One region of the Shewanella sp. HL-SH8 genome, then DNA from elsewhere that is predicted to be linked to it. Evidence: predicted binding sites of a transcription regulator. Region 1 holds the regulator's gene; each other region holds the start of a gene.
What was found. Region 1 encodes sigma-54, which starts transcription at its own class of promoters, with help from an activator protein. Its sites were predicted from a motif close to GTTGGCACGNNNNTNGNNT; they were not measured.
Positions count from the first base shown of each region.

Region 2: ACRWQN_RS01850 (DUF1328 domain-containing protein) is a predicted target of sigma-54. The motif match lies at 3,936-3,954, and genes of this name have one in related genera.
Region 3: ACRWQN_RS15285 (YggN family protein) is a predicted target of sigma-54. The motif match lies at 2,828-2,846, and genes of this name have one in related genera.
Region 4: ACRWQN_RS07980 (flagellar hook-length control protein FliK) is a predicted target of sigma-54. The motif match lies at 1,937-1,955, and genes of this name have one in related genera.

Region 1 covers NZ_CP195039.1:869,671-875,561, forward strand. Annotated here, with positions in the region: gene ACRWQN_RS03945 (HPr family phosphocarrier protein) at 120-395, opposite strand; gene rapZ (RNase adapter RapZ) at 429-1,286, opposite strand; gene ptsN (PTS IIA-like nitrogen regulatory protein PtsN) at 1,283-1,726, opposite strand; gene hpf (ribosome hibernation promoting factor) at 1,729-2,016, opposite strand; gene ACRWQN_RS03965 (RNA polymerase factor sigma-54) at 2,043-3,536, opposite strand; gene lptB (LPS export ABC transporter ATP-binding protein) at 3,697-4,428, opposite strand; gene lptA (lipopolysaccharide transport periplasmic protein LptA) at 4,425-5,012, opposite strand; gene lptC (LPS export ABC transporter periplasmic protein LptC) at 4,999-5,559, opposite strand; gene kdsC (3-deoxy-manno-octulosonate-8-phosphatase KdsC) at 5,556-5,891, opposite strand, start outside.
Region 2 covers NZ_CP195039.1:418,470-424,360, forward strand. Annotated here, with positions in the region: gene ACRWQN_RS01830 (NAD(P)/FAD-dependent oxidoreductase) at 1-591, shown strand, start outside; partial or broken gene ACRWQN_RS01835 (transposase) at 589-792, opposite strand; gene ACRWQN_RS01840 (hypothetical protein) at 903-1,892, shown strand; gene ACRWQN_RS01845 (hypothetical protein) at 2,114-3,541, shown strand; gene ACRWQN_RS01850 (DUF1328 domain-containing protein) at 4,050-4,226, shown strand; gene ACRWQN_RS01855 (hypothetical protein) at 4,301-4,495, shown strand; gene ACRWQN_RS01860 (diacylglycerol kinase family protein) at 4,557-5,891, shown strand, end outside.
Region 3 covers NZ_CP195039.1:3,475,861-3,481,751, reverse strand. Annotated here, with positions in the region: gene mutY (A/G-specific adenine glycosylase) at 1-552, opposite strand, end outside; gene trmB (tRNA (guanosine(46)-N7)-methyltransferase TrmB) at 712-1,428, shown strand; gene ACRWQN_RS15295 (50S ribosome-binding protein YggL) at 1,455-1,781, shown strand; gene glsB (glutaminase B) at 1,782-2,696, shown strand; gene ACRWQN_RS15285 (YggN family protein) at 2,932-3,783, shown strand; gene ACRWQN_RS15280 (LysR family transcriptional regulator) at 4,252-5,193, shown strand; gene ACRWQN_RS15275 (DUF885 domain-containing protein) at 5,639-5,891, opposite strand, start outside.
Region 4 covers NZ_CP195039.1:1,785,890-1,791,780, reverse strand. Annotated here, with positions in the region: gene ACRWQN_RS07985 (hypothetical protein) at 1-51, opposite strand, end outside; gene ACRWQN_RS07980 (flagellar hook-length control protein FliK) at 168-1,799, opposite strand; gene fliJ (flagellar export protein FliJ) at 1,994-2,440, opposite strand; gene fliI (flagellar protein export ATPase FliI) at 2,516-3,856, opposite strand; gene fliH (flagellar assembly protein FliH) at 3,825-4,991, opposite strand; gene fliG (flagellar motor switch protein FliG) at 5,095-5,891, opposite strand, start outside.

The sequences.
Region 1 (5,891 bases):
ACTTAACTCTGGTTAAGCAAGCAATTCAATAAGTTAAATTAAACACGGTTAGTTATCTTAAAGCAAAGGTGGGTTCATGATGAAAAAGTAGATTCAATCGCAGGGGGAAGTGATTAGGATCAACAACCTTCTTCGAACTTGTCATTAATTAAATCGCATATAGCATCAAGCGCTGATTGTGCATCTGGCCCTTCAGCTATGATATCTATGGTTTTACCTAAGCCACTTTCAAGCATTAATAAGCCTAAAACACTGGCGGCGCTGGCCTTTTTATCACCCTGGATCAGGGTAACATTGGCATTGAATGCATTAGCAAGAATAGCCAGTTTGGTCGCCGCTCGTGCGTGTAAACCAAGCTTGTTTGATATGATGACTTGGCGCTGTAAAAGACTCATTTAGTTAAGTTCCGACAAGTAACTTTATTGCGATTATTTGTGCTTATTTATAAGCTCTCGGTGCCTTGCTTGAACAACATGTTTTTTACCACTTGAAAAACGTTTAGCAAGCTGGTCGGCGATATAAACTGAACGATGCTGGCCACCAGTACAACCAATAGCTATGGTTAGGTAGCTGCGGTTATTGCGCTCTAAGTGGGGCATCCATGTTTCAAATAGGTTTTCTATTTGCCAAATGAATTTATTTACCAGCGGTTGCTGGCCAAGAAATTCCTGTACGGGTTCATCTAATCCAGTAAAGGGGCGTAATTCTATTTCCCAATGTGGGTTAGGTAAAAAGCGTACATCAAACATAAAATCGGCTTCGGCAGGCATGCCATATTTAAAACCAAATGACTCAAAATTGATCACTAACTCTTTATCAACACTGCCCATTAAAATTTCACGTACTTGATCACTAAGTTGATAAATATTTAGCTTAGATGTATCGATAAAATGGTCTACGTATTCAGAAATAGGCGCTAGTAGCTCACCTTCAAATTGAATCGCATCTTGTAGGGACATATTCTTTTTCGATAAAGGATGTAGTCGTCGGGTTTCACTGTAACGTTTTAGTAGTGCCTCATCACTTGCCTGTAAAAAAAAGCTTATGACTTCCGTATCGTCAGATAACCACGCTAGCTGCTGCTGTAATACTTTACCTTGCTCTTCTATATTTCGAACATCAACACTTATAGCCACCAGTTCATTGGTGTTTCTAAGCTGTTCTAATAGCCGTCCAATTAAGGGCAGTGGTAAGTTATCAACGCAATAGTAACCTAGGTCTTCTAGTACCCTAAGTGCGACAGATTTACCTGAGCCCGAACGACCGGATACAATGACTAATTTCATGCTGTGATAACCTGATAGAGTTCAGTTGAGTTACTTGCTTTTCGTAACTGCTTAAGAATATGTTTATCCGATAACTTTTCAGCCATTGAGGATAGGGTACTGAGATGTTGCTGACACTGGTCTGCTGGCACCAGTAATGCAAATAAGAGATCCACTGGTTGTTTGTCGATAGCATCAAATGAAATCGCTTCTTCGCACTTTATAAAAACCGCGATAGGGCGAACGATGGACGTTAAACGACCATGCGGGATTGCAATGCCAGAGCCTATTCCTGTGCTACCCATTTTTTCTCTGGCCACTAGGCTTTCAAAAATCTCTTGTGAAGAGAGGGATGGGTACTGGGCTGCAGCTAAATCGCTGATAAGCTCCAGTACCTTTTTCTTACTGCCCGGTGTGGCACAGGAGGTGCATTCCGGCTGCAGGATGGTACTAAGTTCCATCATTAATGCTTAGTTAATTTCTCTTTGTGTTTAATGACCTGACGATCGAGTTTATCAATCAGGGCGTCTATAGCGTGATACATATCAGCATGTTCAGATGTCGCAAATACCTCAGCTCCATTCAAGCTGACTTTTGCTTCAGCTATCTGTTGTTGCTTTTCGACATTTAATACTACGTGGACATTATTGATCTGATCGAAATGTCGTTCAAGTTTTGTAAACTTACTTGTGACATATTCTCTTAGTGATTCAGTAATTTCAATATGATGACCCGTTAAGGTGATTTGCATATTTATCCTCCAATTGCCTAGGTAGATTATAAACTCTTACGTTGGTTTGAGGGAGGGATCATCATCGCTTCGCGGTATTTCGCTATGGTGCGACGTGCAACATTAATCCCTTGTTCTGCCAGAAGATCTGCCATTTTACTGTCGCTTAGTGGTTTTTTCTGGTTTTCAGCAGCAACCAGCTTTTTAATAAAAGCTCTAATTGCTGTAGACGAACATTCTCCGCCATCATCAGTACTGACATGGCTAGAGAAAAAATACTTAAGTTCGAACAGTCCGCGCGGTGTGTGCATATACTTTTGTGTGGTGACACGCGAAATAGTGGACTCATGCATTTCGACAGCTTCAGCTATGTCATTCAACACCATAGGCTTCATGGCTTCAGCACCGTACTCAAAAAAACCTTGCTGAAATTGCACAATACAATTGGATACTTTAAGCAGGGTGTCGCTGCGGCTTTCTAAGCTTTTGATAAACCATTTGGCTTCTTGTAAGTGACCTCGAATAAATTGAGTGTCTGTTGAACTCTTACTGCTTTTTGCCATGGCGGCATATTGTTGATTAATACCTATTTTTGGCATGTTATCAGGGTTCAATTCAACCACCCAACGGCCATTCTTTTTGGTCACTGACACGTCTGGGATAACATATTCATCATCCGGTGGGGTGATCATCGTGCCAGGACGTGGATTTAAAGATTGAATTAATTCAATTGCTTCGCGCAGCTCATCTTCTTTTAGCTTAGTTTTGCGCATGAGTGTGCGAAAATCACGTCCAGCAATCAAATCTAAATAATCTTTGATTAACATTCTGGCATTATCAATATGGGGCGTGTCTGGGGCAAACTGAACAAGTTGAATCAATAAACATTCACTTAAGCTACGTGAGGCGACACCCAGAGGGTCGAAATGTTGTATACGTTTTAGTACCGCTTCGACTTCGTCTAATTCGACAGAATCATCGCCCATAGCTTCTAAAATATCTTCAGTACTTTGGGTGAGATAACCTGTGTCATCAATGGCATCAATAATGGCTGTGGCAATAGCGAGGTCTGTTTCAGAAAAAGGCGTTAGATTTTTTTGCCATTCTAAATGCTCGTATAATCCTTCGGATGTTTCACCTTGGAAGGGCATGTCATCATTTGGCATGCTGCCAGAACCCGAACCAGGGCTTGCCATTGGGGAGGCGCTGTACACTTCATCCCAGGTAGTGTCCATTGGCAAGTCTTCAGACATTTGCTCTTTAGTCATTGACTCTGCGGTGTCGACATTTGAAGTGTCTTTTTCGACTACAGGTGCGCTTACTTCATTGAAGTCAGTTTCTGATAGGTCTTTTGAGTTATCATTTTTGTTGCTAAGTGCTGAAAATTCATCTTCCATTTCAAGCAAAGGATTGGAATCTAATACTTGTTGAATTTCTTGCTGTAACTCCAAAGATGATAACTGCAGCAAACGTATAGCTTGTTGCAGCTGTGGGGTCATAGTGAGGTGCTGACCCATTTTAAGTTGGAGTGAAGCTTTCATTACTGCTGATCCCTAGAAGAATTCGGCTTTCTACACTGATTAAAGTGAGTGATAGTCGCAATTTTTTAACAAATGGTTTTACTTTACCTATACACGATCAATTAACTTAGTCGCCAGAAACATTTTGCCAAGCAAGTGCTTCAGATCCTATTTAGATTAACTATAGCTTGAATTGTTCGCCTAAGTATACTGCTCGAACTTGCTGATTGTTGAGTACTTCAGTTGGGGTGCCTTCGGCAATCAAATTCCCCTGGCTAACAATATATGCCCGCTCACACACATCAAGTGTTTCACGGACATTATGATCAGTAATTAATACGCCTAGGCCACGGTGTTTGAGTTGCAGAATAATTTTCTTAATATCAATCACTGAAATAGGGTCAACACCCGCAAAGGGCTCATCTAACAATATAAATTTAGGATTGGCTGCTAAAGCGCGTGCAATTTCTACCCGTCGTCTTTCACCACCAGATAGCGACATGCCTAAGCTATCGCGAATATGGGTAATATGGAATTCTTCTAAAAGATGCTCCAGTTCCTGAATTCGCTCATCCGAAGTCATCGATTTTCGGGTTTGCAACACGGCCATAATATTATCGTGCACACTGAGCTTTCTAAAAATACTGGCTTCTTGTGGTAAATAGCCAATACCTTTTCGCGCACGTAAATGCATTGGGTCAGCAGTTAAGTCATCGTCATCAATTAAAATGCGGCCATGGTCACTTTTGACTAAACCAACAACCATATAAAACGTGGTCGTTTTACCTGCGCCATTGGGACCAAGTAGTCCGACAATTTGGCCTGTTTTTACAGTTAAGCTGACACTTTTAACCACTTGACGGCTTTTATAGCTTTTGGCTAAGTTCTCAGCTGTTAAGGTAATTTGGGTCATTGGTTACCTTGCTTTTTTAACGGGATTTCAGGTAATTTTTGTGCTGGTGACTCATCATTTTGGAAATTTTCCGGTTGAATAATGGTAATAACACGATCTTCACCTTTACCGGTACTTTCAGCGATAAGTTCCTGAGCATTGATATTGTAACGGATCACGTTACCAGTCACTTTACTGCCTGCTTGATCTAGCTTAGCGTTACCGGTTAATAACAGTCCAGTTGTTGCTAAGTCATAACGAATTTCATTGGCGCTTGCTGTACCTATGCGACCATCATCAAGTTCTTGTGAAAATGTAGCAGGGTTACCGGTCGCAATGAGCGTTTTAGTCTGGCCGTTTTCAGCTGAAAATGCCCGCAGTTCATCGGCTTCGATATTGATCGAGCCTTGGGTAATTTTTACTGGGCCGTTAAAAATAATTTGATTATTTTTAACGTCTGCTCGTTGACTTACGGCAGCAATTTTAAGCTCTTGCTTCAAATCGCCTTCTTTAGCTACGGCGTTGCCTGCTAATACACTAATCGCTAAAGTGCAAATAACACTGCTTTTACCGAGCAATGTGGTTAAAAACTTAATGTGGTTCATATGTCCCTTCTACCTGGCTGAGTAAGGTAATTTGTTCTGCATTGAGATCGGCAAATAGCCCTAAGCCTTGAATAATAAAACCATTACCTTTAATGGTAACTGACTCTTCAGAACGACCTATCATAGTGTTTAAATTAAAGGTGACTTGTTGAGTTTCAAGTGATTGTAATGGTTCTTCAATATCAATGGCATCAATTACTACATCGTTATGTAAACTGACTTCATTTGAATGTTGAGCTAAGGTCGCATTTTTAGCTGTTATTTGCCACTGCGCTTTACCATTCTCAGGGTAAAGAAGGAGTACAGGCGCAGTAAATGAAGTGGTATTTGTGCTGGTGAAATGTTCCATATGCTCGGCGCTAACTTTGCTGTCAATAAACCCGAGTTTATTAAATTCTGTCGTGCGAAGATTGTCAGCCACAAAATCAGGTCGCTCAATTCTAGGATCTTTAATTAACGCCATTTGGTTACGTTTGACTTGTACTTGCCAATACAATACCAAGGCTAAGCCAAAAAATGCACAAATAGCCAGTGTGGTTCGATTCATATGCTCATACCATGGGCACTTTCAAATTTATTTTGGCTTAATAACAACAAATCAGTGAGTTCTCTTAAGGCACCATTACCACCTTTAATGGTGGTTATCATATGGCAATGTTGTTTCACATAAGGATGTCCATCGGCCACGCTGACAGCAAGTCCTACTACTTTCATCACAGGTAAATCTACCATGTCGTCGCCAATATAAGCTACTTGTTCAGCAGTAACGTTATATTTTTTGATTAATTCCTCGTAGGGAGTAAATTTATCATCTATTCCTTGATAGATATCTTTGATGCCTAAAGCTGTCATGCGATTTTCGACAATTTTAGATTTTCG
Region 2 (5,891 bases), 450 kb from region 1:
GCCGAACAAAAAGTGCGCTTTGAGCCGTTATCGGGTATTGCTGTGCCGACAACCATTACCGCTCAAGATGGCACTCAATTTAGTGAGGCCTTGCTGTTTACTCATAGAGGCCTATCAGGCCCAGCAGTACTGCAAATTTCTAATTACTGGCAGCCAGGTGAAGCAATTTCTATCAATTTATTACCGGGTGAAAACGCGTTAAATAAAATTGAATTTGCATTGAAGCATCATCCAAAGCAAAGCCTACGCAACACCTTAAGCCAGTGGTTACCTAAACGCTTGGTTGAAACACTATTTGACGAGTCTCAACTGGATAAAGCATTAAACCAACTCGGCCACGGCGAGCGTGAAACGTTGGCTAGTGAGTTAAATGACTGGTCTATTGTCATGAATGGCACCGAAGGCTATCGCACTGCCGAAGTGACTTTAGGCGGCGTTGACACCAATGAATTGTCATCTAAAACCATGCAGGCTAACAAGGTACCAGGTTTGTATTTCATTGGTGAGGTAATGGACGTAAGTGGTTGGTTAGGCGGGTTTAATTTTCAATGGGCATGGTCATCTGGCGTTGCCGCGGGGTTAGCTGTTTAAATGTTCAGGGGTAATCGGAGATGCTTTGGGAGTGCCACCCTGGCGTTCTAGTTTTAACTGTCTCACCCATTTGTCCATGGTTGATTTACCCACGTTCATCGCCTTTGCAGCTTCGATGATGCTATGGTTTTTATCTAGGACTAATTGGGCTGCTTCAAGTTTGAATTCAGCACTAAATGTTTTTCTGGTTATCGATCTCATGTGTTCACCTAAAGTCATGTACGAGGTAATAATATCACCTCTATTTAGGTGGCCAAAATAGAGGTGCCACTACAGGCTTAGATCCATATCCATCATCTAGTATTGCCAAATTGACCTTACCTGTTAGTCATCGATTTGATCAAAGTATTTCATCAATTGCAGCGAGCTTTGAGACAAATCCTTTAGACATCGCAATGCAGGGAGTGAGAGCTGCTTCTAATGGAGGTTGTAATCATTGTGTATTGGTTTTTACTGAAGAGACCAGAAGTTTTGTTATTCCTGCATTTGCAGAGCTCCTATCAAAGGAACTAGCCTCTTTTGAGCTTGAGTCTGCAAATGTGAAGGTTTGTTCCCATGTACATAAAGAGAGGGATGGAGCTCCTTCAACAGAAGAGTTTGCAAGAACTATTATGGATTATTATGCGCCATATATTGCTGATAAGATGACGAAAGAATACCAGCAGCATAGCTATTTAATTGATTACCTGAATCATGGCAGATATCTAATTCGGGATACCAAGAGCCTATTTGCTGGTATGGAAAAGTTTGCCGAAGGAGTATTGAGAGCTTGTTTTTTAATCAGTAGTGACAGTCTCGATGATATTAAAGGCACAAGTTTTTCAAAGATAAAGTCAGTGGCAAATAAACATAGTGCCATTAAGCGTGAAGTTGGCGATGCTTTGTCAGTAGCCTATACCCAAGTTGTTCTGCAGTCTTTGACTAACCCAAATAAAGTGGATGAACATAACTGGGAAGCTTTAACTGCAATTGTTCTCGAGGTGATTAGCTCTCTTATTGATAGAGCTGACATCGATCTATCTAAAATCAAGTTTATTGATTGGTATGAAGTCGATCTTCCTGATAGTCACCTCGAAGAAGGTGCGGGTGAAAGAAATAATTTATATAGGCATAAATTCAATGATAGTGAGGACACTATTGATCTTAGGCTTGGTACTATCCATTCGGTCAAAGGACAAACGCATACAGCAACGCTGTTGCTTGAAAGTACAAATCGGGGACCAATACTTGGTCAATTGAAGCCTTATCTTCTTGGGGAGCAGCGAGCTAATGAAGCGACTGGCTCTAAAAAAATTGGCTAAATACGCTGTATGTTGGATTAACTCGACCCACTCACCTCATTTGTTTGGCTATTCCTGAATCCCATAAAAAAACAGCCACAAGCAACATAGATTGGACAAGCGAGGACTTTGAAAAATTAAAGACTAACGGTTGGAAAGTAGCTAGGGTTCGTGAAGATTTTCAGCTGGACTTTATTTAGGTCTTGTTAGGCAAAAACTAAGCTAGAAAGGGATTTAAATAAATGGGCTCGTACATTGTAAAAAAAATTAAGAAACTAGATTCTCATTTTAATATCACTCTAGATTCTTTAGTTTTAGATACTTATGAGGTTGTGCCTGATGAAAATGTAAAAAGTATAATCATCAAAAACTGTACGGTAAGAAATGGGTTAAAGATTAAAGGTGCATCACGGGGCGCCTCCCTTCATATAGAAGATTGTAAATTCGAAAGTTACAATGGAATTACAATTGAAAGCTCTTGTTTTAGGGCTGTTTATGTAAAAAATTCAGTATTAACAGAGACCCCAAACGAAGACATACGCCTAAACATGCTTAGTGGTATTTTTTCTCATACTCTTCGGATCGAAAATAGTTATATTCACAACATTTTTATTCATAATATTAATATTAGTCTCGAAATAACAGATAGTTCGATAGAGTCTAAATTGCATTATTTCCCTAATAAATGTGAAAACGATGAAAGATCTTCGGTGTTTATTAAAAATGTCACATTTGAATCCTCTGAAGTTAGGTTCGGGGGTGCTGAGCTAGAAACGATTCACTTTGAAAACATTAATGTAGATAAAGAGTTGGGTAATCGGTGCAATGTGTTGGAGATTAAACAAGATCTTATTCTAGACCTCATTTTTGAAAATGCACACTTTATCGAAACATATATCGATTTAGAAAATTTAACAGTCAGGAATATAAAAGCAAACAATTCCACTTTAGGAAAGATGTTTAACTTTTTCGTTGGAAATATAAAGGAAGAGCAGGAAAGAAAAGTCAACGTTATATCTATTAATAACTGTTCACTTGGCAAATCATACTTTCATGGGCGGATAATTCATAACTCAATTGACTTTGGAAAAACTACTTTTTTCACTCCTCCAGTTTTTTATAATTCAGAAATACCTCAAGGAAGTATTTTCCCTGACGCCTCTTACTTTTCCGCTTGTGAGGATGATGGCAGTATCGCGGCATTTAGAGCACTTCGCTTACATATGGAGGAGCAAAGAAACAGAGAGTTGGAAGGTGAATTCTTCTATTTAGAGCAGGAATCTATTCTGAAGAAGGAAAGTTGCTCAGGTAAAAGGAATGGGTTTAGATATTTCTATGGAATTATTTCTGACTATGGAAACAACGCGATTAAGCCTTTGGTTATTCTCATATTATCCATGTTTATTTTTGCTCTTATATATGCGATTTGTATGTCTCAAAAGGTTTCAGTATACCTGCCAATTGATTCTGAATTACTTGCCAAATCTTTGTATTTTTCAACGAAGCAAATGACACTCCCATTTTGGTCCGTAAGAGAGTTAACACCTTTGATGGATAAAGAGGTTTCCACGCATCCAATAATGTATGTGGCAATTTTACAAAGTATAGTTTCGCTAACATGTATCGCTCTATCGGCGTTAGCGATAAGGTGGCGGTTTAAAAGAGGTTAGCGTGCAACTTGTCCTAGGTAGTACTATGGCCCAGCATAGGTTGAAATTCTTTACGGGCAAACTTTATTGTCGCCTCACAAAAGAGTTTTTTATGAGTTCTTTTGCCAAAATACAGAGGAACTCTGCTTTATAACTTTAGGTCGTTTTTCCTTTAATCAATCGTTTTTTTATTCATACTTTTTCTAATGCCTCTTCGTCATCTTGTTGTAACCACCTCGATTTTTCGTCGATATCCCCAATAATTTATTGGAATGCACCTTTGCCCATAATTAATGTGAAACTCTTACCGAATTGTCGGTAATTATTGCCAATAACTTAGTTTGTTAATGATATTGAAATAAAGAATTTAAATTTATTTTCTTTATTTATTAGTTTCTTAGTTGGTTTTTTAAAGATTGGCATGAAGTTGGCTTGGTATAAAGTAGTTAAATGAAACACAAACAGTTGTTCATTAATACTAGTTTGTTTTTGTGCGTTATTGATCGTCCCATACTCAAGGAGGTTTCTTATGTTAGGTTGGACATTGATGTTTTTAGTTATTGCTATCATTGCAGGGGTGTTAGGTTTTGGTGGTATTGCTGGTACGGCAGCCGGTATTGCGAAAATAATCTTCTTTATTTTTATTGTGTTACTTGTTATCTCTTTAGTAGCAAGTGCAATACGAGGTAAAGCACCTAGGGCATAACATGATGCAAGTGACGCCTTATAATTTAATACATAAACTACAAATGGAATGGCCTCATGGTCAAGGAGATCAATATGAATTTACTAAAAAAATTAAGCATGATGATTTTATTAGGATTAACAACAGTAGGCATGATGGCGTGCTCTGATAACAAAGCTGAAAATGCGGGTGAAAAAGTTGATGAGATGATGACAGACGCCGGTAATGCAGTTGAAGACGCGTGTGAAGACGTAAAGGAAGGTCTTAAAGCAGAAGACCCTAACTGTTAAAGATACTAGGCAGCGCACAATAATGCGCTGATTTCTGTTGTTTTTAAAATAGGACGCTTATATGTTAACCAAGATAAATATTAAGTATTACTACACAGGCGGGGCTTTATTAGCTGCGCTTTTGTGTGTGTTATTTAATTCACCATGGGCTAAATTTTTTATTGGTTGGTTAGCACTCTCTTTGGGTTTAGTGAGTTTTGCTTATTGGTTTAATGCTGGTGGTGTTTTTCGTAAAAAACAAAATGGTTCAATTCCTTGGTATATCAGCTGGGGATTCGTCCCTTTTCTATTGGGGTGTCAGGTTTATAATGCCTGGGCAAGAAAACACGATAAAGTACCCGCAATTCAAAAAATTGAAGATCAACTCTATTTAGCATGCCGTCTATTTCCTTCTGATATTGAATACCTTAAAACCCAAGGGGTTGATGCCATTCTCGATGTGACGGCTGAATTTGATGCATTAGATGGCACATTATTGGCTGAAGATATTGATTATTTAAATGTGCCTGTTTTAGATCATAGTGTCCCCTCGGAAGCACAACTTAATCAGGCGATAAATTGGCTAAATAATCAGGTTCGTAACGGTAAAAAGGTTGTAGTACATTGTGCGCTAGGCCGTGGACGGTCAGTACTCGTGCTAGCTTCTTATCTTGCTTGTCGCGATAGCAAAAGTAATTTAGAGGATGTGTTGCATTCTATTAATGAAATTCGCCATACCGCTCGTTTGAATAAATGGCAATTTACAAAAGTATCCCAAATGTACCAACAAAATCGTATTAAAATTAATAAAACACTCTATTTAATTGCTAATCCTGTGTCGGGTGGTGGCAAGTGGCAAGATGATGCTGAATATATTCAACAAACCTTATCGAGCTATTATCGAGTAAAGCTGCTTGAGACGACAGAAGATAAAGATGCTGCAGTACAAGCCCGTGAAGCCGTTAAGTGCGGGGCAGATATAGTTGTAGCCTGTGGGGGGGACGGTACGGTTAATGAAGTTGCTTCGATATTGGTAAACACCACAATGACATTAGGTATTATTCCGATGGGGACGACAAATGCCTTGGCTCATACCTTATTTGGTGTCGGCAGTAAGGTGATCCCTGTTGCTCAAGCCGTGGATATTTTGATTCAAGGCCATTATCAACCTATTGATACCGCAATATGTAATGAACGGATAATGCTATTGCTAGTGGGTATTGGTTTTGAACATAAGATGATTGAAACTGCTAATCGAGATAAAAAAAATGAGTCGGGTCAGTTTGCTTATTTGAGTGGCCTATGGGATGCCATTGATGAAAATCAGCCATTATCTTTGTCTATGCAATTAGATGATGGTAAAACACATACCATTGATACTACCAGTATAGTGATTGCCAATTCAGCACCTTTCAGC
Region 3 (5,891 bases), 1.7 Mb from region 1:
AGCTTGATTGTACTTTTGCACATCATCACTTGGGGTTAACTGTTCCGTTAACTGCCACAGGGCTTGTTCAACGGCCTTTTGTCCGGGCCATCCTTCAACAGCACCATGTCGAGCCAATACGCGTTTAACATTGCCGTCTAAAATAGGGTGGTGTTGGCCAAGTGACAATGACAAAATGGCTCCAGCGGTTGAACGGCCAATGCCCGATAATGCTAGCACTTGTTCAAATTCAATGGGAAATTCACCCTTAAACACATCGCGAACATGAATAGCGGCTTTATGCAGGTTACGGGCTCTGGCGTAATAGCCAAGGCCGGTCCAAAGATGAAGCACTTCATCCTGTGGCGCATTTGCTAAATCGACAACGGTAGGAAACCTTGCCATAAATTTTTCGTAATAGGGGATCACTGTTGCAACTTGGGTTTGTTGTAACATTATCTCTGAAATCCATACTCTATATGGGGTTTTATTGATCTGCCACGGTAATTTTTTACGACCGTGAACATCATACCAAGCGATAATACGCTCAGCGAAAGTGGCTGCTATTTTCATGCGGGCAGTGTAGCGATACGCCTATAATCAAACAAGGTTTATATAAACAATTGTTAGTAGATTAGGTATACTGTGCCGCTGAAATAAAAAATTTAAGATTAACTATTATGATCCGGGCCGTTTCGGTGGAAATTGCACCATTGTAATAAAGAGGCAAAAATGAGCGACGTTACTACAGCTGAATTTAATGAAGAAGGTAAGTACCTTCGTAAAATCAGAAGCTTTGTATTACGTGAAGGCCGTTTAACTAAAGGTCAGTCACAAGCTATTGAATCACATTGGCCAGCAATGGGGCTTGATTACAGTCCTGAAGCATTAAATCTCAGCCAAGTATTTGGCCGTGAAGCTGATACCGTATTAGAAATCGGTTTCGGTATGGGTGGCTCTTTAGTGCAAATGGCTAAAGCTTCACCTGAGCTTAACTACATAGGCATTGAAGTACATAAACCAGGTGTTGGCGCATGTTTAGGCGATGCAGGTGAAGCGCAAGTGACTAACTTACGCGTTTATCATCACGATGCTATGGAAGTGCTAGAGCACAGTATTGCAGATGGTTCATTATCACGTGTGCAGTTATTCTTCCCGGATCCTTGGCACAAAAAACGTCATAATAAACGTCGTATAGTGCAGCCTGAATTTGCGCAGCTAATTCGCCGTAAACTTAAAATTGGTGGCGTATTTCATATGGCGACCGACTGGGAAAATTACAGCGAGTATATGCTTGAAGTAATGCAAGTTGCTGAAGGTTTTAAAAACCAATCTGCCACTGGCACAGTGGTTGAAAGACCAGATTATCGCCCATTAACAAAATTTGAAGCCCGGGGTCATCGCTTAGGCCATGGTGTTTGGGATATTATGTTCGAACGTATTAGTTAATAACGTCTAAATTAGGAGACAGTATCATGGCAACAAATCGTAGCCGTCGTTTACGTAAGAAATTACGAGTTGATGAGTTCCAAGAGTTTGGTTTTGACATCCAATGGACGTTTGAAGAGTCTGTGTCAGAGCAAGATATTGATAGCTTAATCGATCAATTTATTCATGAAGTGATCGAGCCTCGCCAATTAGGTTTCCATGGCGGCGGACATAAAGAATGGCAAGGTATTATTGCGACTCAACACATTGGTAAATGTACCGATGAAGACATTGCAGTGATTACTGATTTTTGGAAAAGCAAACCAGTAAAAGATGTAGAAGCTACAACTTTATATGATATTTGGTGGGGTTAATTGCTAAACCAAGCATTATTACAAGAGGCGGTCGACAGTGTTCGGCCGCTTTTAGGTAAAGGCAAAGTAGCCAATTACATACCGGCATTAGCCAATATTGATAGTACTAAACTTGCAATTGCAGTAACCACAGTTGATGGTCAAACAATTGGAGCTGGAGACTATCTTGAACCCTTCTCTATCCAATCTATTTCAAAAGTATTTAGTCTAACCCTCGCACTCAATCTTTATCGTGAAGATGAAATATGGAGCCGAGTAGGCAAAGAACCGTCAGGGCATTCTTTTAACTCACTAGTTCAAGTTGAATTAGAGCGGGGTAAACCGCGTAATCCATTTATTAATGCTGGCGCGTTAGTCATTGCTGATTTGTTACAAACCAGAAGCAGTGCACCAAAACATCAAATGTTAGAAGTGGTGCGTAAGCTGAGTATGAATCCAACTATAAGTTACGACAAAGTAGTGGCTGATTCTGAATTTGCTTTTAGTGCGCGTAATGCAGCGATTGCTTACTTAATGAAATCGTTTGGTAATTTTAACGGCGTAGTTGAAAATGTACTTAAAAACTACTTTCATTACTGTGCCTTAAAAATGAATTGTGCTGACTTATCTAAGTCGATGCTTTACCTGGCTAATCGCGGTAAAACCTTGTCAGGTGAACAATGGATAACGCCTATACAAACAAGGCAACTCAATGCCCTGTTAGCAACCTCGGGTTTATATGATGGTGCGGGAGAATTTGCCTATCGGGTAGGTATGCCGGGTAAAAGTGGAGTCGGTGGCGGTATTGTTGCCGTGATCCCTGGTGATATGTCAGTATGCGTTTGGTCTCCAGAATTAGACGGTAATGGCAATTCATTGGCCGGAACCGCAATGTTAGAACATCTTTGTCAAAAATTAGGTCGCTCGATCTTTTAAACATATTTCAATCTAGATAAAAATGATTAATTTAACTAAGTTTTAGTTTTTTTGGCTAATGCAATTAAGTTATTCGGTTAATGTTATCTTTAATTTTTTGTTAAGTAACTGAAATAAAGCGGCTTATTAATTTTGGCACACAACATGCTATGTCATTAGTAACTTATCAATAATTGTTGATTGACTGCTTCTTCTTAGTCAATTGTGATTCCCGTATAGCAAAAGGATTTATTAAATGACTCAACATAATCAAGTCACTAAAAGCACGCTTAATAGCCAGAAATTACTAACGGGCCTTATATTTTCTGGACTGATTTTTACTGCCGGCGCGTTCACCCCTGCAATGGCTAAAATGTCTTTGAACGATCAAAGCTGTAATGTCACCTTGCACTACGACGTAACTGTTGAGCCTAAATCCGTTAAGGTCAGTGAAAAGGGGTTAGAAAAATACCGTGTTGAAGTTGGTCAGTTATTCGTTGAAGGAAAACCGGTAAAATTAACGGCCGCTCAGCAAAAAACATTAACTCAATACTCTGATGAAGTCTCTCGTCAGGTGCCAGAGGTGATAGATCTGGTTGGTGAAGTTGTTACCTTGGCAACCCAGGCAGTTACAATGGCGCTCACTCCGTTGCTTGGTGACGCAGCCGGTAGCCAAATCGATAAATTGATGGATGGTATTGAGCAACGTGTAGATACTATGGCTTATCAGCAGGGTGATATGTTTTTCATTGGTTCAACAGAATCGTCTTTAGAAGAAACCTTTAATGATGAGTTTGAGCAAGAAATGGAAAACATTGTTTCAAACTCAATTGGAAGTTTGATGATGAGCATGGGAAGCCAGATCATGTCTTCAGAAGGTGGATCATTTGAACAGAAAATGAATGCTTTTGCGACTAAAATGGAAAATGTAGGTAAAGATATTGAATTACAAATGGAATCACAATCTGAGGCTTTAGAAGGCCGAGCTGACAAAGTCTGCGGCGATTTTGAAAAGTTGATGGTACTAGAAAATCAACTTAGAAAAGATATTCCACAATTGGCACCTTACAAACTAGCCAGTTTAGAGGCGCAGCCTTTATCTGAATAATCTTTTCTACTTCCCTTACCCGATAAATTTTACGCGACTCAAGCGCGTTAACTTGAGGAAGACTTTGTAAATCATTGGTTTCAATGTCTTATGTATGTCACCTGACTTTCCCCCTGCTAGTGCTTATTTGGCAGGGGGCTTTTTATATCCGTTATGTACCTTCCTGCAGCACCTCTTCAAGTAAACTAGCAAGTTTGTTCTGATAAAAAAATTCTCAATTATAAATATAGAGCAATGATATAGTTTTTTGTTATACTCATAAAAATTATAAGAAAAATGCACTCTATTTAAATTTTTGCTAGTTTTTCGGATAATTGGCGTAACTTTACAACCTATTGGATTTATTTAATGTTTAATAATGCTATTTAAGCCAACGGCTTCCATTGATATGACATTCATGGAAGATAAAGTGAGTAAAGAAATTGCCGAAAATCGTTTTCAATGTCGTAACAGCTTAAGGCGACTTTCATGTTAGAACTGTTAGAACCAATTGCCATTTTTACCCATGTTGCTCGTGCAGGTAGTTTTAGTGCTGCTGCAAGACGCCTTGGAATATCCAAATCTAAAGTAAGTACGCAGGTAGCTGATTTAGAACATAAATTAGGCGTGCAGCTTATTCAGCGAACAACTCGTAGTTTAAGTTTAACTGAAGCGGGTAATTTACTTTATTTACAAGGTGAAGAGCTGCTGCGCGATGCTGAACAAGCGGTTTCCAGTGTGCATAATTTGAATGATGCAACACGTGGCGTACTTAAAGTGGGAATCTCACAATCATTTGGTACCATGCATCTTATCCCTGCATTACCAGCGTTTATGGCTAAACATCCTGATCTAGAGTTGCAGGTAAGTTTGTTGGACCATAAGGTTGATGTTGTTAGTGAAGGCTTAGATTTGTTGCTAACGATGTCTGAGCAACTCCCTTTAGGCATGGTGGCTCGTCCATTAATGAAGTGCCAGTTCTTATTAGCAGCATCGCCTGAGTATGTGGCTAAGCACGGTAACATATCGCGCCCTGAACAGCTTGTTGAACACAATTGCTTAGTTTACCAAGGTGAATGGCATGAACACAGCATGTGGCAGTTCAAGCGAGGTGACGATTATTGTGAGATTGGTGTATCAGGTAATTTCCGCGTTGATAATGCACCGGCTTTAAAATCAGCAGCCGTTAGTGGGTTAGGTATAGCCTATCTTGCCAGTTATCTGATGGAAGATGAAATCGAGAAAGGCACATTAGTTCCTTTACTGACAGATTGGCAATTGACCAACAATTTACCTTTGCAAGCCGTGTATCCAAGACGTAAGCACTTAGCTCCTAAAGTTAGTGCCTTTATTGACTTCATTAAAGGCCATATTGGTACATCGCCATATTGGGACGTTAAATTCGAACATTTGTATAAATTACGTAAGTAATTTTGAAAACATTGTTCTTAAAATAGAATAAAGCCATGCAGCCCAGCATGGCTTTTTTATTTGTGTTTTTTATCAAAAGCTTAAGCTGATTGTTATGCAGTAAAAGCTAAATTGGTAAATCAATGGTTTAACTGCTGCTCACCATGGGGGTGTTGCAGTCTGTTCTTATTTGAATACAATAGATGTCAGTTGATTCGAAATGATTTGAATAAATACGATTTTGAGAAATGACCCCTTTTCATTAGCGTGTACAAATCAGCCACTTCGCAAATTTTGAGTCACGGCTGGCAGCAGTTTATAATTAAAACAATGTTAGCTTTGAAACCATCATCCTAGTTTTATTGGTTTACCCCAGACTTTGTCTGGGGTTATTTTTTTGTGTAAAAAAAAGCAACAACCCATGGTCGCTGCTTTATTTTCAAAAACTCATCTTATCGTAACGCCGTTACTTAATCGATTTAACCCAGCGGTTCACTTTAGTTTCCAGTACATCTAATGGTAACGGTCCGTATTGTAAAACGAGTGTGTGGAAGTCGCGAATGTCGAACTTGTCGCCTAATTGTTTCTTGGCGTGTTCACGTAGCTCAAGGATTTTAATCATCCCCACTTTATAAGCTGTGGCCTGTGAAGGCATAACTACATGACGTTCAACCATTTTTATGGCATCAGACTCTGCATTGGGCGTGTTTTCAACGTAG
Region 4 (5,891 bases), 920 kb from region 1:
TGATTTTTTTGGTTCACTGCTTGCTTCATTAAGCTCTAACTCTTCAGCCATGGAGATCCCTAAACAAATTATGCGTATCAACTATGCGAATATCTAATAAGGGTAACATAAACCGCTTAGTTAGCTTATGAACCTTTAAGATAATAATTATGCTATAGATTACCGACTTAAGCGTAATAATCTATACCTGATTGTAAACTCTCTGGATGATTTTGAAACATTGAATGCTCTACCGCGGAATTTTCATCCATATCTTGCTGTTCAGCATAGCGTTCCGATGAGTCTTGCGGCTGTCCATCCCGTCCTCCGCCACCTTGAGAAACCTGGCTGTCGGTAAGTTGTAATCCTTCTTGCGCTAACATGTCTCTTAATCTAGGGATTGCTTGCTCAATCAATTCACGAGTTTGTGACTGCGTAACATGAAACTGTACTTGAGTTTGATCGCCATTTATCTGAATTTTAACCGTCAAGTGACCTAACTCAGGTGGATCAAGGCGAATTTCCGCCTGTTGAATGCCATTACTCACCATAGTGATCAATTGCTGCTTCATTACAGGTGAAAAACGTTGAATCATCTCCTGCATTTGAACTTGAGATTCACCCTGCTGCTTTAAAGATAATTGAAACTGCGGTACTTCACTTTTATGAATAGGGGTAAAACTACTTTGATTTTGCATCGCCTTTACATCAATCGCTTCATCCGGAGCACCAAAAACGTCAATACGAGCTGATTTGGCTAATTCGCTATCTATATTGGTTAACGCTGCAACAGAAGCTGTTTTAAGCGACTCAGCAGAAGCTGGCGTTTTTGAGTCAACCTGCGCCACAGCCATTGGCTCAACGACGTTAGCTGGACTAGGAGCTTTATCGCCCAAAATATTATCACTATCTTGAGTGCCCACCGAGCTAAATAAAGCATTATTTTTTTGACCCAAAGAGTCATTCGTTAATTTAGTCGCATCACTGTCTTGAATGATATTTTTAGCCATATTGGCACTAGCCATAGCAGACATTGGAGCTTGAAGGGGCACACCTGTAATCGCTGGAGAGACATCATTGAGTGAATTAGCAGCAATAGGATCCAATTTAACCTCTAAATTTTTAGCTGCTAAGTCTAAAATAGATTCATCAAGCACCGGAGCTTGTAAATTAAAGTCAGCTACAAGGTTAACTAAATCATCATGGCTCAGCGCAATTAACTGTTCTGCTGATAAAGTTGAAAAATCACTCAACAATTCTTTTTCTGAATCAGACAATGATGCCAAAAATTCGTCATTAGACTCACCTTCAAGCGGTAATTGAATCATATTACTAAACAGGCTATTTTCTAATAGATCTATGTTAGTAATGTCACTATCAGTGTCATTACTAGCGACTTGATTATCCAAAATGTCAAAATCACTTTCAATGCCATCAATGTTAGATAAAGCCTGCGTTATAGCATCAAGACTGCCATCATCTGTAACATTACTTTCACCCTTAACCTCAAATATCGGCAATATTTGTCCGTCACCCTTTGACTTGTCAAATGACTGCGCCATGTCTAATTGAGCGAAAATAAGCTCAATATCAGTTCCCTCTAGAGGCTCTGATAAGTCAACATCAATAGTGGTGATTGCAGATTGCTCAGACTGTTTACTCGTATTAACAAGTTTAGCCGATTGAAAAGAAGACATTTGGCTTGCTTGATTAAATTCATCTATAAATGATTTACTTTCAGATACTTGAATAGCATCTTTAGCCTGTGAGCCTGTAGACTTACTCGTACCAGTTAAGAGAATATTACTCATCTGTTGCATTATATATGCTCCACAAACTCAATCTAAAAGAAGATAATCAATCATCTTTTGTGTATTTAATCTACCGCCCAATAACACGCTAAATAAAATGTCACAACGCCACTTCAATGACGATTAATTATTACGTAGTAGATACTAAGCAATAAAAGTGCCAACATAATAGTTGCAATTTGATTATCGTCTTATCAAGAAAGCTACTTATTTAAGCGCTGGCGAATATATTGTTGCATTGCAAACTCATCAGACATTTTTTGCTCGCGCTTAGTTTCTGCAACTTGTGCTTTTTCTGCTTTGTTGGCTAACAACATTTCAATGGCTTTACGTTTTTGTTGTTTTTCAAGCCAATGAGTTTGACGATAACTTATCTGGTATTCAGCATCTTGAACAGCTGTTACTTGCTGAGTAATAGCACTATCGACCTGTTTAATAAATTGATGAAATTGATGATATTGATTGGCGCTAATACTTTGCCCTTGTTGGCTTTTCATTTGCTTCATGTAATCGAGACGGTAGTTATTTAGCGCATCTAACTGACCTTGCCGTTTCTGTTTTTCAAATTGCGCCGACTTAAGCTGCATGGCGGCTTGACTTTCAGCTTCAGTCGCTAATTTGAGAACGGTAAATAACGGATCACTTGCCATAGGTTACCTCTTATCAACACACCGAATAAATCAACACACCTGATAAATCAACAGTAGAATAAATATTGCTTTGAATTAATTCTGACATTGACCCGCTATTTGCGTCATCATAATAGCGCTACTGTCAAAACTAATCGCTTCTTTATAACCCTGACGTAAAAAGGCATTCATTGCAGGTTGTAACCTAATCGCATTATCAATCCGCGGATCACTCCCTTGAGAATATGCCCCAATAGAAATCAAATCTCGATTCTGTTGATAAAGAGAGTACATTTGTTTAACGCGGCGCATTGCCTCTAAGTGTTCATCACTGATCACCATAGGCGCTACGCGACTAATGGATTGCTCTATATCAATAGCCGGATAATGGCCTGAATCAGCAAGCCGACGCGATAACACCACGTGGCCATCTAAGATAGCCCGCGATGCATCAGCAATAGGGTCTTGCAAATCATCCCCCTCGGTTAAGACAGTATAAAAAGCCGTGATAGACCCCTGACCTGGGCCACCATTACCCGCACGTTCAACTAATCTAGGCAACTTAGCAAACACGGAAGGTGGATAGCCTTTTGTTGCGGGCGGCTCACCAATCGCTAAAGCCACCTCACGTTGAGCTTGAGCATAACGGGTTAAACTATCCATTAATAACAATACGTTATAACCTAAGTCTCGAAAATATTCTGCTATACGAGTCGATGTTTCGCATGCCCTCAAGCGCATTAATGGAGAGGTATCGGCAGGTGCTGCTACAACAACTGAACGGGCACGTCCTTCATCACCTAATATCTCTTCTATAAACTCTTTAACTTCTCGGCCACGCTCGCCAACGAGCCCAACGACAATAACATCGGCATTTGAACCACGGGTCATCATGCCTAATAAAACACTCTTACCCACACCAGAACCAGCAAATAAGCCCATTCGCTGACCCTTACCCACTGTTAACATGGCATTAATAGCACGAACCCCAACATCTAAAGGCTCGGTAATTGCACGTCGAGATAAGGGATTGATATAAGGAGGATGACGAGAAGCCTGTTCACTTGTGGTTAATGGGCCCAGCCCATCAAGGGGCTGACCGCTGCCATCTAATACGCGGCCCAACAAACTTAAGCCTACTTTTAAGCCTTCTTGCTCACCTAAAGGCTGCACTTTTGCGCCAGGTAATACCCCCCGAAGCTCTTCAACAGGCATTAAATATAATAATTTATCATCAAATCCAACAACTTCAGCCGTCAGCTCACCAGCCATAGTTTCAATTGAACACAAACTGCCCACAGGTGCACGACACCCAGTCGCTTCTAGCGTTAACCCTACAACACGCACTAACTGGCCGCTAGCAATAGGGCGTACAGGAGCAACCTTAAGATGATGGGTTTTAAGTTTATTCAGTAACTGATGTTGGCGGTCTTTCATCAACTTCACCTTGCTCAGTAATTTGCGTATCAGCGTGTTTAGATGAAGCTATGTCAATTGCTTCTACTTCGAGAGATTGTGATTGTGAGTCTGATTGCTCTTTATCTATAGCCGCTTGCGCAGAACCGACTGTATTAGTTGGTGTTTCAGAAATTGACTCTGGCACATTGTCGATTAATGACGCTGTGGCGTCAGGCTCAGATACAGTCGAATGTTCATCGCTTGAATCATCATTGTGATTTTTATCATGATTGTTGTCGTGGGTAGAACTAACATCAACAGATGATAGGTCGGTATCAACTTGTTTTGTGGTATAAACGCTATCTTCATGTTTTGCCAGCTGAACTTGACGAGCTAACTGAGCTGATTGTTCATCAAGGCTGCCAAATACCTGTAAAATACGTTGTGATAAACGTAAGTCAACATTTGAACGTGTACTATCAATAAATACATCACCTACCGATAAACTTGGGTCACTTTCTAGATGCCAATCATTTTGGGTTAATTGTGATTCACCGTATAAAGATATCACTAAAGCAACATCATCAGGATGCAATCTTAATTTTACGCGTTGCTCTTTTATTGGCAGAGCATCTACGCCTTGACGAATAGTGGCTGCAATATGCTCTGGATGCATTTTCAGTTCTTGTTGTACAACGGCTTTGGCTAACGCCAATGTCATTGCTAACACTTCTGACTCAACTTCAGCATCCAAAATAGCTAAAGGCTGTTGAAACTGATTGATTAATGAGGATAATTGCTCTGCCAGTTGATTGGCTTTAACCATTCCAGCTTCATAACCCTGCTCTTGCCCCTGAGTAAAACCTTCTTCATGGCCTTGGGCTAATCCATCTAGTCGACCTTGTTCAAGCCCCTGTTTAAGCCCCTCTTGTTTGCCTTGCTCAAACCCTTCGTTTTCTGCATCTGCTCGAATCTCCTCGATTTGAGCCATAGTCGGCATAGACACGACTTTATCAACCACGGCAACAGAAGACTGATATACACCTTCTTTTTTACCGTATAGGTTTGAGGGTTTAGCTGAAATATCTTCGGTGACATCCGGCAGCTGCCAATGGCTGAACTCATGTTCATCCTCAACATTTAACACTTTCTTGGATATTTTTGAGTCAGTCATAGTTTAGCCAATGTTATATACATTCCTGCTGTGACATGTTGATTTTCGAGATAGATGTCGCTTCGAAAGTTCAATTGCCATTCGTCATGGGCTGAAGTGCTCCTTACAAGAACTCTTCACCGCCGCCACCGCCAAGCATAATCTCGCCACTATCAGATAAACGTCTGGCAATCGATAAAATTTCTTTTTGCGCCACTTCAACTTCACTGATACGAATTGGTCCCATAGCCTCAAGATCATCGCGCAGTAACTCTGCCGCACGCTTGGACATGTTACCTAATATTTTCTCTTTCAATGCATCATCAGCACCTTTGAGCGCTTTCATTAGTACATCTTGTTGTACGTCACGCAGTAATGCTTGAATACCACGGTCATCAACATCAATAAGATTTTCAAACACAAACATCATATCTTGAATTTGTTGTGCCATTTCTTCATCAGATTCACGCATGGTTTCCATAATCTGACTTTCGACACCCGTATCTAAGTAGTTCATGATATTGGCCGCAGCTTTTAAACCGCCCATTTTCGCTGCTTGCGCACCGCCTTGGCCAGCAAACTGTTTCTCCATAATATCGTTTAACTCTTGTAATGCAGCCGGCTGTACTTCTTCAAGGTTAGCAATACGCATCATTAAATCAAGGCGAGTATTTTCGGGGAACTGGCTAAAAATTTCAGCCGCTTGATCCGGTTCTAAATAAGATAAAACAATGGTTTGGATCTGCGGATGCTCATTTTGAATAATGGTCGCCACTTGACGTGCATCCATCCATTTAAGCGAATCTAGGCCTTTAGCACCGCTGCCCATGATAATTTGTTCAATCAAATTACCGGCTTTATCTTCACCTAACGCAGCTGTTAGTGCCTTACGCACGAATTCAGCACTGTTAAAACCAATTG